One region of the Streptomyces sp. NPDC054866 genome, then DNA from elsewhere that is predicted to be linked to it. Evidence: riboswitches for the same ligand, from Rfam matches in the RefSeq annotation. Region 1 holds a riboswitch; each other region holds the start of a gene.
The links. A riboswitch is a leader RNA that binds a small molecule or an ion and turns the genes downstream of it on or off. The one in region 1 is predicted to bind cyclic di-AMP.

Region 1 (3,264 bases):
CTCTACATCAACTCCCCCGGCGGCTCGTTCAGCGCGATGACCGCGATCTACGACACCATCCAGTTCGTCACCTGCGACGTGGAGACGACGTGCCTCGGGCAGGCCGCGTCGTCGGCCGCCGTCCTGCTGGCCGCGGGCACCCCCGGCAAGCGGTTCGCGCTGCCCGGCGCCCGGGTGCTGATCCACCAGCCCTCGCTCGCCGAGCCGGTCCACGGCCAGACCTCCGACCTGGCGATCCAGGCCGACGAACTCCTGCGCACCCGCGCTCAGCTGGAGAAGCTGCTCGTCCAACACACGGGCCGGAGCGCGGAACGCGTCGCGGCCGACATCGAGCGGGACAAGATCCTCACCGCATCCGAGGCGGTTGACTACGGCCTGGTGGACCGGATCATCGCGAGCCGCAAGTCGTCCCTCCGCACACCGGACGCGGGGTGAACCGCCGATGCTGCCACCCGAGCTCCCTCCGCTGCCCGCACTCACCCGCGCCGAGGGCGAGTTGATCGACCGCTACCTCGAAGTGGTCGACCTGGTGGGCCGGATCAACCCCGCCCGCGCCTCGGACACCTACGGCGGACTGCGCGCCGCCCAGGCCCTCGTCGGCAGGGCGACCGCCCTGCGGGACGCCCTGACGCTCATGCATCAACGGGGCGAGAGCGCCGTGCACGCGCCGACACTGGCCAGGGCGCTGCGGGCCCTCGACGGAGAACGGCGGTCGGGGCGGGTCACCGTGCCGCCTCCGGCGCCGTCCTGAGCGCCCGTCACCTCCTCGCCCGAAGTCCGGGGTGTCCGGGGCCGATCTCAAACGAACCAAACGGGCTACCTCGTTCGGCGTAGACATTCGTCGTTATTCGGGCCGTCTTCAGTTGCGTCAGATGTGTACGCGGGGGCCGGAATTCCTCGTTCCGGTGCTGGTCGAACGATCGTCTGGTGCCATGTCCGGATCCCGAATCCGACCTTGTCCACCCGAACGGTTCAGCCGTGAGGAGCCTCACAAAACGCCGTTTCGGCTCGGAATTCTTGCCCTTGACGGGTCAAGATCCCTTCCGACGACAAGCCCCCGCCACAGCGGCGGGGCGGTCCGGGCGGACGCCGAGTCCTGCCGCCACCCGGATGACCGGTCGACATTGGTGCTTTGGCAGGAGTGGAGGACCCAGGCATGACGGGTCGGTCCGGAAAGTCCGGACGACGGCCCTTGGGGTGAAGCCGCACACCGCGGCCGGGCAACTTTGTCAGCCCGAATCCGACAGGTCATCCTTCACAGGCGGTTGACGAAGGGTTGCGCATGACCGCGCTGAATCATGTTCCGTCGCTGCTCACCAGGGCCGGTTCCGTATCGGCCCTCACGCTCGCCGTCGTAGGCGGCACCCTCGTGGCCCCGGGGCTCACGTCGGAGGCAGAGGCCGCGACTCACGGGACGAAGGCGCTCAAGATCGCCGCCTCCAAGAAGGGTTCGCCGTACCGCTACGGAGCGACGGGGCCCAACCGGTTCGACTGCTCGGGCCTCACCCAGTACTCGTTCAAGCGCGCGGGCAAGAAACTGCCACGCACCGCCGGACAGCAGTACAACAAGACCCGCCACGTCTCCGCGTCCAACCGCGCACGGGGCGACCTGGTCTTCTTCCACTCGGGCCGGAACGTCTACCACGTAGGCATCTACGCGGGGAAGGGCCGGATCTGGCACGCCCCCAAGTCGAACACCGTGGTGCGACTCGAGAAGATCTGGACGAAGAGCGTCTCGTACGGCCGGGTGCGCTGATGGCCCGTCACTGATCGCCGGTCGCTGACCTGTCGGAGGGCGGTGGCGGTGGCCTCACGGCCGCTGCCGCCGCTCGGCCACCGCTCAGCCACCGCTCGGTCTGCGCTCTGATCGGCGCGCCCGCCAGGCGTGGAGCGCGTCGACGCGGATACTCGTGCGCCATGGCCGAAAACAACAGTTCTTCCACTGCGGGTGAACCGCCGCGCAACGAAACGCGCTTCGAACGTGCCGATCGCAACTTCTCGGAGATCCTCCAGGAACTGCGGGTCACGCAGGCCGGGGTGCAGATCCTCTTCGCGTTCCTGCTGACGCTCGCCTTCACCGAGCGCTTCCCCTCGCTCGACACGATGCAGCGCGCCACCTACGTGACCACGCTGCTGCTCGCCGTCCTCTCCGCGGCGTTGTTCACCGCTCCGGCCGCCGTGCACAGGTCGCTGTTCGGGCAGCACGCCAAGCCGCTGATCGTGCGGGTGTCGTCCCGCCTCGCCGGTATCGGTCTGGGGGTCCTGGTGTTCGCGGTCTCCGGCGCCGTACTCCTGGTCGTCGACGTGGCGGTGGGCAGGACCGGCGGGATCATCGCGAGCGCGGGCACGCTGGTGGTGTGCGCGGGCCTGTGGGGCCTGCTCCCCCTCCTGGTGCGTGGCGCGGCGGACAAGAACGAGGGCCGGGGCGACGACGGCAAGGCATCGGGCACGTCGCACGACATCAGGCCACCAGGGCCTCGGTGAGGAGCACCAGGCCGAGCACGCTGAGCGCGACGCCCGTGCCGCCCTCGATGGCGCGGGCCGTACGCGGCCTGCGCAGCCACCGCCCGAGCCGGTCGACCAGGAGCGCGACGACCGGGAACCACACCAGGGCGAGGGCCACGATGATGGACGCGAGCAGCAGTGTCCTCGGCATCGCGGGGCTGCCCGCGGGGACGAACTGGGGCAGCACGCTGAGGAAGGTGATGGGCGCCTTGGGGTTGAGGGCGTTGGTGAAGAACCCCTGCCGCAGGCTCCCCCCGACCGCCACCTGCTCCGCACCCTCCTGAGTGCCGAAGCTCTCCAGCGGCCGCGCCGCCGACCGCAGCGCGCGGTACCCGAGGTAGAGGACGTAGGCCCCGCCCGCGGCCTGCAACGCCCGGAAGAGCGTGGGAACCGCCGCGAGGACCGCCGCGACCCCGGCCACCGCGAGCGCCGTGTGCACCAGGAGCCCGCCCGCCACACCGATCGCGCAGGTGACCCCGGCGCGGCGGGAGGCGAGGGCGTTGCGCACCACGACGGCGAAGTCGGCGCCCGGCATGGCGACCATGCCCGCGGCGACTCCGGTGAAGGCGACCAGTTGTGCGTCCATGGCCTCAAGGCTGCCGTTCTTCTGCCTTCAGCAGGTATGTGGAATATCCTGGGTCTGCCTTAAGCAGGCCTTTAGCCCCACGCCGACGGGCCGCCGCACCGCCCGCCGGCTCCTGCACCGGGAGAGACCATGTACGACCCGACGCGGCTCGCCGCACTGGTGGCGGTCTCCGA
Region 2 (3,264 bases), 1.5 Mb from region 1:
CGGACGCCGCTCTCGACCGTCTGGCGAAGCTGGTCGCGGACGGCCTCGAGGAACTCCCCGAGACCGTCTAGTAAAGACTGATACTCATACACCGAAGGGCCCGCCCGAAATAGGGGCGGGCCCTTCGGTGTTTTTTTCTGCTTCGGGCAGCGGAAATAATGCCCCGACGGAATACCCTGTCGAATAGCACTTCTTTGTATACGGCGCTTCTGTTAAAGGCGCAGACCCGCCGTGTTTACGGAATGTTGCGAACCCCTCACAGCCGAGAGATTGCGCCCGAAGCGCAGCCGGTGCGCGGACGTCGTCCGTTCCGTGTGGGCGGCGGTGAGCGACCTGGCCCTTTCCGCGTCCCCGCGAGCGACGGCGTCGACGATCGCGGCGTGCTCGGCCCAGGCCTCCGCGGGGGCGGCCGACGTCTCGACCACGTACATCCAGGCGATCTTGTGCCGGAGCTGCGTGAGCAGTGCCGTGAGGCCCTGGCTGCCGGACGCCTGGGCGAGCGTCTCGTGGAACCAGCCGCCCAGGGAGCGCAGATCCTCGCTCTGACCGCGCCTCGACCGCTCCTGGCCGAGCCTGACGAGGCCGCGCAGGACCTTCAGGTGCGCCTCCGTGCGGCGCTGTGCGGCGCGGGCCGCGCCCAGCGGCTCCAGGAGCGCGCGTATCTCCAGGAGGTCGGCCGCCTCCTGTTCGGTGGGCTCCGCGACGCACGCGCCCGCGTGCCTGCGCGTGACGACGAACCCCTCGGCCTCCAGGGTGCGCAGGGCCTCGCGCACGGGGACGCGGGAGACTCCATAGCGGCGCGCCAGCAGTTCCTCGGTGAGCCGGCCACCCCGTTCGTAGACACCGGAGACGATGTCGTCCCGGATGGCCGTGCATACCGAGTGCGCGGGAATGCGCATGACTGACCTCCGCCTTAATCCCCGCGAAACGCGGTCGATCGACGCCTGTTCAGCGACTCTATTGCAGAACGGCTGAATTTCCGACGGTCGACCGAAATCCAGGGATACTTTTAGCCAAAGGAGATACGGGAACGGCGAAAGCCCCGGCTCTCGACGAGCCGGGGCTTTCGTTGAATCAGTGCGCTTCGCGCGTCCGCCTGGATCGGCGTGGATCACGCGACCGCCCGGGATCGGCGTGGATCAGACGTTGACGCCGTGCGAGCGGAGGTAGGCGACCGGGTCGATGTCCGTGCCGTAGTCCGCGCCGGTGCGGGCCTCGAAGTGGAGGTGCGGGCCGCTGGAGTTGCCGGTGGAGCCGGAGAGGCCTATCTGCTGGCCCGGGGTGACCGCCTGGCCGACCGTGACACCGAGGGACGACATGTGGCCGTACTGGGTGTACGTGCCGTCGTTCATCTTGATGACCACGTTGTTGCCGTAGGCGCCGCCCCAGCCGGCCTCGACGACGGTACCGGAGCCGACCGCGTGGACCGAGGTGCCGGACGCGGCGTGGAAGTCGACGCCGGTGTGGCTGCCGGAGGACCACATGGCGCCGCCGGTCTGGTAGCCCGTGGAGATGGACGAACCGGTGATCGGCGACACGTAGCTGTTGAGGCGCTTGCGCTCGGCCTCGCGAGCGGCACGCTCCTTGGCCTCGCGCTCCTTCTTGGCCTTGGCCTTCGCCTCGGCCTCGGCCTTGCGCTTCGCCTCCGCGGCCTTCTTCTTGGCGGCCTCTTCGGCCTTCTTGGCGGCTGCGGCGTCGTCGGCGGCCTGCTGCTGGGCAGCGGCCTGCGCGTCGATGCTCTGGGCGAGCGAGTCGCCCACGGAGATCGCCTGGGTCAGGCCGGTGTGCTCAAGGGCCGCGTCGTCGGCGGCGAGCGCCGGAGCGGCCAGGCCTCCGATGACACCAGTGGTGGTGAGGGCGGCGACGCCCGCCACGTTCGCGGTCGTACGCGTGAGGCGGCTCGGGCGACGGTGCTTCCCGGTGGCACGGGTGAACGCCATGAAGCGGCTGATCCTTTCCTTCCTTCTCGCCTACCGGGTTAGCTGACGGGTTCGGAGCAGGAAGGTCTCCTACGAGTCCCTCACCTCACGGCGAGGTTCCCGATTCACCCCAAGGGGACATGTGGGTCCCCGGCTCCCCTGGCTCGCGCCGTACGGGGACTCGGCGATGACCGTCCGGTGCCGCGGGTGCGGCGTACTGCATGACGAACAGCCGGACCAGACGCTAAGCGGGGCGTCTTTCAAACGACAAACGGATCAGAGCTTTTGTAGCGCACGCCACAGGTCAGACACGTAACCTCCATAGCAATTCGGACATATGAGGACCCCAGTGGCATTTTCTCGCCACTGGGGTCCCGATATGTCCTGACTGTCACTCAGCTCGCAGTCACCCCGCGCTCACCCCGTGACCACACTCACTTCACCGATGCCGAGCGCCCTGACGGGCTCCTCGATCTGCGCGGCGTCACCGACGAGCACCGTGACGAGACGGTCCTCGGGGAAGGCGCTCACCACGGCGGCTGTGGCCTCCACGGTTCCGGTGGCGGCCAACTGGCGGTACAGCTGGGCCTGGAAGTCGTCCGGCAGGTGCTGCTCGACCTGGTCGGCGAGAGTGGCCGCGACGGACGCCGCCATCTCGTACTTGAGCGGGGCCACACCCACCAGGTTCTGGACAGCCACATCGCGCTCGGCGTCCGTCAGGCCGTCGGCCGCGAGGGTGCGCAGGACCTTCCACAGGTCGTCGAGGGCCGGGCCCGTGGACTCGGTGTCCACGGAGCCGCTGATGGCGAGCATCGCGGCTCCCGTAGCCCCCTCCGGGGAAGAAGGTGCGGCGGAACGCAGGACCTGGGCGAACGCCCGTACGCCGTAGGTGTATCCCTTCTCCTCGCGCAGGACGCGGTCCAGGCGTGAGGTGAGGGTGCCGCCCAGGCAGTACGTGCCGAGCACCTGCGCGGGCCAGACGCGGTCGTGCCGGTCCGGTCCCACGCGGCCGATGAGCAACTGCGTCTGGACGGCGCCAGGGCGGTCCACGATGACGACACGGCCTGTGTCGTCCGCGATCACCGGGGGCACCGGACGCGGCTCGGCGGTGCCGCCCGTCCAGGCGCCGATGGTGTCGGCGAGGACGGCGTCCAGGTCGATGCCGGTCAGGTCGCCCACGACGACCGCGGTCGCCGTGGCGGGGCGCACGTGCTTCTCGTAGAAGGTGCGCACCGCCGCCGAGTCGATGGCCGTGACCGTCTCCTCGGTGCCCTGGCGGGGGCGCGACATGCGTGAGGTCGCCGGGAAGAGCTGCCGGGAGAGCTCCTTGGCGGCGCGGCGCGCC
Region 3 (3,264 bases), on a different contig from region 1:
GGAAGACCTGCGCCGGGTCGTCACTCTGGCCATCGACACCCTGAGGGACGCAGATCCCGCCGCCTGGGAGGCCAAGGCGGGAACGCTCGAGTGGACGTGCTGGGAGACGCTCGAGCATCTGGCCGACGATCTGTTCACCTACGCCGCGAGGTTCGGGCTCGCCGAGCCGCCGACGTCGACAGGGTTGCCGTTCCGGACGAGCAGTGACCGAAGCGGTGGGCCGGAGAACGTCATCTTCGTTGATCGGGCCTCGGGCCCCGAGGGGCTCCTGACCATCCTGGAGGCGTGTGGAGGCCTGCTCGCGTCCGTGCTGCGCACGGCACCTTCAACTACCGTCGCTCACCACGTCTTTGGGCCCTCTGATCCAGAGGGCTTTGCCGCCATGGCCGTCGTTGAGACCCTTGTGCACACCCATGACATCACTCAGGGGCTGAATCTGGAGTGGTCGCCGCCGAGGGGGCTGTGCGAACGGGTCCTGCGGAGGCTCTTTCCCCACGTCGCCATTGACTTCGACGTCTGGCAGATCCTGCTGTGGGCGACGGGACGCACCGCCCTTCCTCATCGCCCACGACTCACCGAGTGGCGCTGGTACGGCACGAAGGGTGCGTGAGTGCCCACCGCGCAACCGGGACGAACGCATATGGGGTTGCCGCCGGTCAGCCGTCTCGGATAGGAAGCCTGCATGCTAAAGGGCAGCAAGGTCGGGCTCAGGGCCCGGCACGAGGACGACATCCCGATCCTGCGGACCGAGCTCTACGACGACGTGGTCAACGCCTCGCGGTCCGAAGGCCGGCCGTGGCGGCCGATCACGCCCGGCTCGAAGGACTCGCGGCTGGTGGTCGACGACGACGAGCAGGGGCACGTCCCGTTCTCCGTGGTGGAACTGGACGGCGGCACGCTGGTCGGCACCGCGGCGCTGTGGAGCATCGACAACCACAACCGGTCCGCGCACATCGGGCTCGGACTGCTGCTGTCCGCCCGCGGAAAGGGCTACGGCACGGACGTCGTCGCGGTGCTGTGCCACTACGGTTTCGTCGTACGTGGCCTGCAGCGGCTGCAGATCGAGACGCTGGCGGACAACGCCGCGATGCTGCGCTCCGCCGAGCGCAACGGCTTCGTCCGCGAGGGGGTGCTGCGCTCCTCGGCCTGGGTGATGGGTGAGTTCATGGACGAGGTGCTGCTCGGGCTCCTCGTAGAGGACTGGAAGCAGGACTCGCGGAGCTAGGCCGCCCGCCTCCGTAGACAGGCCTGAGCCCCGGGCGTCTGGCGCGCCGGGGCTCAGAGGGGATGACGAGACGGGGGGTGCGGTCTGGTCTAGTACGGGCCGTTCACGTTGTCGATCGAGCCGTACCGGTCGGCCGCGTAGTTGCAGGCGGCAGTGATGTTGGCGACCGGGTCGTAGCTGTCCAGCGAGGTGCCGGGCACGTGGTAGGCGTTGAATGTGGGGGCGATGACCTGAAGGAGTCCCTTGGAGGGGGTTCCGGCCACGGCGTTGGAGTCCCAGTTGTTGATGGCCAGCGGGTTGCCGGAGGACTCGCGCATGATGTTGCGGTGGATGCCCTCGTAGGAGCCGGGGATGCCGCGCTGGGCCATGATGTCGAGCGATTCCTTGATCCAGCCGTCGAGGTCGTTGGTGTACGACTTCTTCGCCGGGGCAGAGGCGGGCTTGGCAGCGGCGGCGTCCTTGCGCTCGGAGCGGTCCGCTCGCTCGGCGGCGGCCCTCTCGCCGAGGGTGAGCTTGATGCCGGGGTGGATCAGTGCCGGGTCACCACCGAGGGCGTCGCGGTTGTCCTCGTACAGCTTCTTCCAGCCGCCGCTCAGCGAGTGCTCGCGGACGATCTTGGAGAGGGTGTCGCCCGCGGCGACGACGTAGGTCTTCGGGGCGGCGGCGGGCTTGGCGGCCGGGGCTGCCTGCGCGGCGCTGGCGGCGGTCGCGCCGAGGACCGGGAGCACGAGCACGGCCCCGCCCGTGCCTGCGGCGGCGATGCCGCGGGTGAGCGAGCTGGACTTGGGACGGCGGTGCTTTCCCTTTGCAGGCATGACGAATTCCTCTCCGTCGCCTACGAGGTGAGCTGTCGGGTTCGGACGGGAGATGTCCGGTCGCACTGCGCATGCGACTTCACCCCGAGCCGTTCCGGAATCCGGATCGGCGGCTTACCTGGGTCCCCCGCTCCTGCCGAGCGAAAGTGAGTGATGGGAAGGGTTTCCGGACAGCGGCAGGATTCGGCGTTCCATCCGGATTGACGGTGACGTTAAGCGAGAAAGCCCGGAGGGAACAAGAGCGGAATTCGAATAGGGAATGCGCGAGGCCAGTCCTTGGCGGTCAGAACCGCTGGCCCTCTTTGATCAAATAGCCCCAACTTTCTTTACGCAGAACGGAAGTGCGCTCAGCGGCGCCCCGGGGGACGCGAGCTGTTGGTGTGACCTATTCCACTGAATTGGATGCGGTCTGGAGGCAACCTACTGGCGCGTCGGATCGTCCATTTCGCACGAGTGTCCCGCAATGCAGACACAGCTTTATATACATTACTAATGCTGCACAAAAGCGCTCCTCATGGACAAGACGGACATGGGGTGAGGTTCGCTTTTCTGGCCAAAGGGGACATCTTGCCTAATTGGTGGAGGATGGTGGCCTGCGCGGAGCTGCTCCGGCTGGGGCCCGGCCGACGTCACCGAGGTGTCTGCGCACGGCCTCACTCGCCAGATCGAGCAACTCCCGGCATCTAGAGCCGAAATGGGGAAATCATTGTCGACGAGGGGCGGCAGTTGGAGTTGCTGAGTCCCCGTATGGGGGCGACCTGTTGTGTGCCCTACGCGATCTGCATTTCGAGAATCCCGGCTCTTCGCCCGCTCCTGGACACGCGCCGGCGCTCTCAGGCGCTGGCGCGGACCGGCCTTCCCCGGACCGCCCATGCGCGGGCGGCTAGCACGATCGAACCGTCCGGCCGCGTAGGCACGGTCTCGCGAAGTGCGTCACGCAAATGTTCTCGGGCGGATGGTGCGAGGGCGGTCACGTAGCCAGGGGCGGGGCCTTGTCCGGCCAGGAATGGCTCCCACAGGTCAGGGAATTCGGCGAAAACGGTGGCCACTTCCACCGGGGCGACAGCCACGTCGACGAGTCCAGCGTCCGTCCACAGCGATCGGAGGCGGTCCGGGCTGCACAGCGGGAATCGCCGGCTTTCGTCCAACTCGGCGGCCGACGGGTCCAGCGCGACCGCGGCTCGCCAGAAGTGACGCAGGAACGCCATGCCTTCGGCGTAGTCC

Region 2: linked by a shared signal. The riboswitch ahead of ACWGI2_RS00485 (M23 family metallopeptidase) and the one ahead of ACWGI2_RS07040 (C40 family peptidase) in region 1 are both predicted to bind cyclic di-AMP.
Region 3: linked by a shared signal. The riboswitch ahead of ACWGI2_RS34295 (LysM peptidoglycan-binding domain-containing protein) and the one ahead of ACWGI2_RS07040 (C40 family peptidase) in region 1 are both predicted to bind cyclic di-AMP.

What each region holds. Positions count from the first base shown of each region.
Region 1 covers NZ_JBSGZA010000001.1:1,642,983-1,646,246, reverse strand. The annotation lists gene ACWGI2_RS07050 (ATP-dependent Clp protease proteolytic subunit) at 1-435, shown strand, start outside; gene ACWGI2_RS07045 (hypothetical protein) at 443-751, shown strand; cyclic di-AMP (ydaO/yuaA leader) riboswitch at 1,119-1,279, shown strand; gene ACWGI2_RS07040 (C40 family peptidase) at 1,283-1,756, shown strand; gene ACWGI2_RS07035 (DUF6328 family protein) at 1,918-2,484, shown strand; gene ACWGI2_RS07030 (LysE family translocator) at 2,462-3,091, opposite strand; gene ACWGI2_RS07025 (LysR family transcriptional regulator) at 3,221-3,264, shown strand, end outside.
Region 2 covers NZ_JBSGZA010000001.1:120,219-123,482, reverse strand. The annotation lists gene ACWGI2_RS00495 (HPr family phosphocarrier protein) at 1-71, shown strand, start outside; gene ACWGI2_RS00490 (GntR family transcriptional regulator) at 213-899, opposite strand; gene ACWGI2_RS00485 (M23 family metallopeptidase) at 1,140-1,940, opposite strand; cyclic di-AMP (ydaO/yuaA leader) riboswitch at 1,953-2,116, opposite strand; gene ACWGI2_RS00480 (M16 family metallopeptidase) at 2,337-3,264, opposite strand, start outside.
Region 3 covers NZ_JBSGZA010000008.1:264,167-267,430, forward strand. The annotation lists gene ACWGI2_RS34285 (maleylpyruvate isomerase N-terminal domain-containing protein) at 1-610, shown strand, start outside; gene ACWGI2_RS34290 (GNAT family N-acetyltransferase) at 683-1,225, shown strand; gene ACWGI2_RS34295 (LysM peptidoglycan-binding domain-containing protein) at 1,315-2,040, opposite strand; cyclic di-AMP (ydaO/yuaA leader) riboswitch at 2,043-2,199, opposite strand; gene ACWGI2_RS34300 (class I SAM-dependent methyltransferase) at 2,874-3,264, opposite strand, start outside.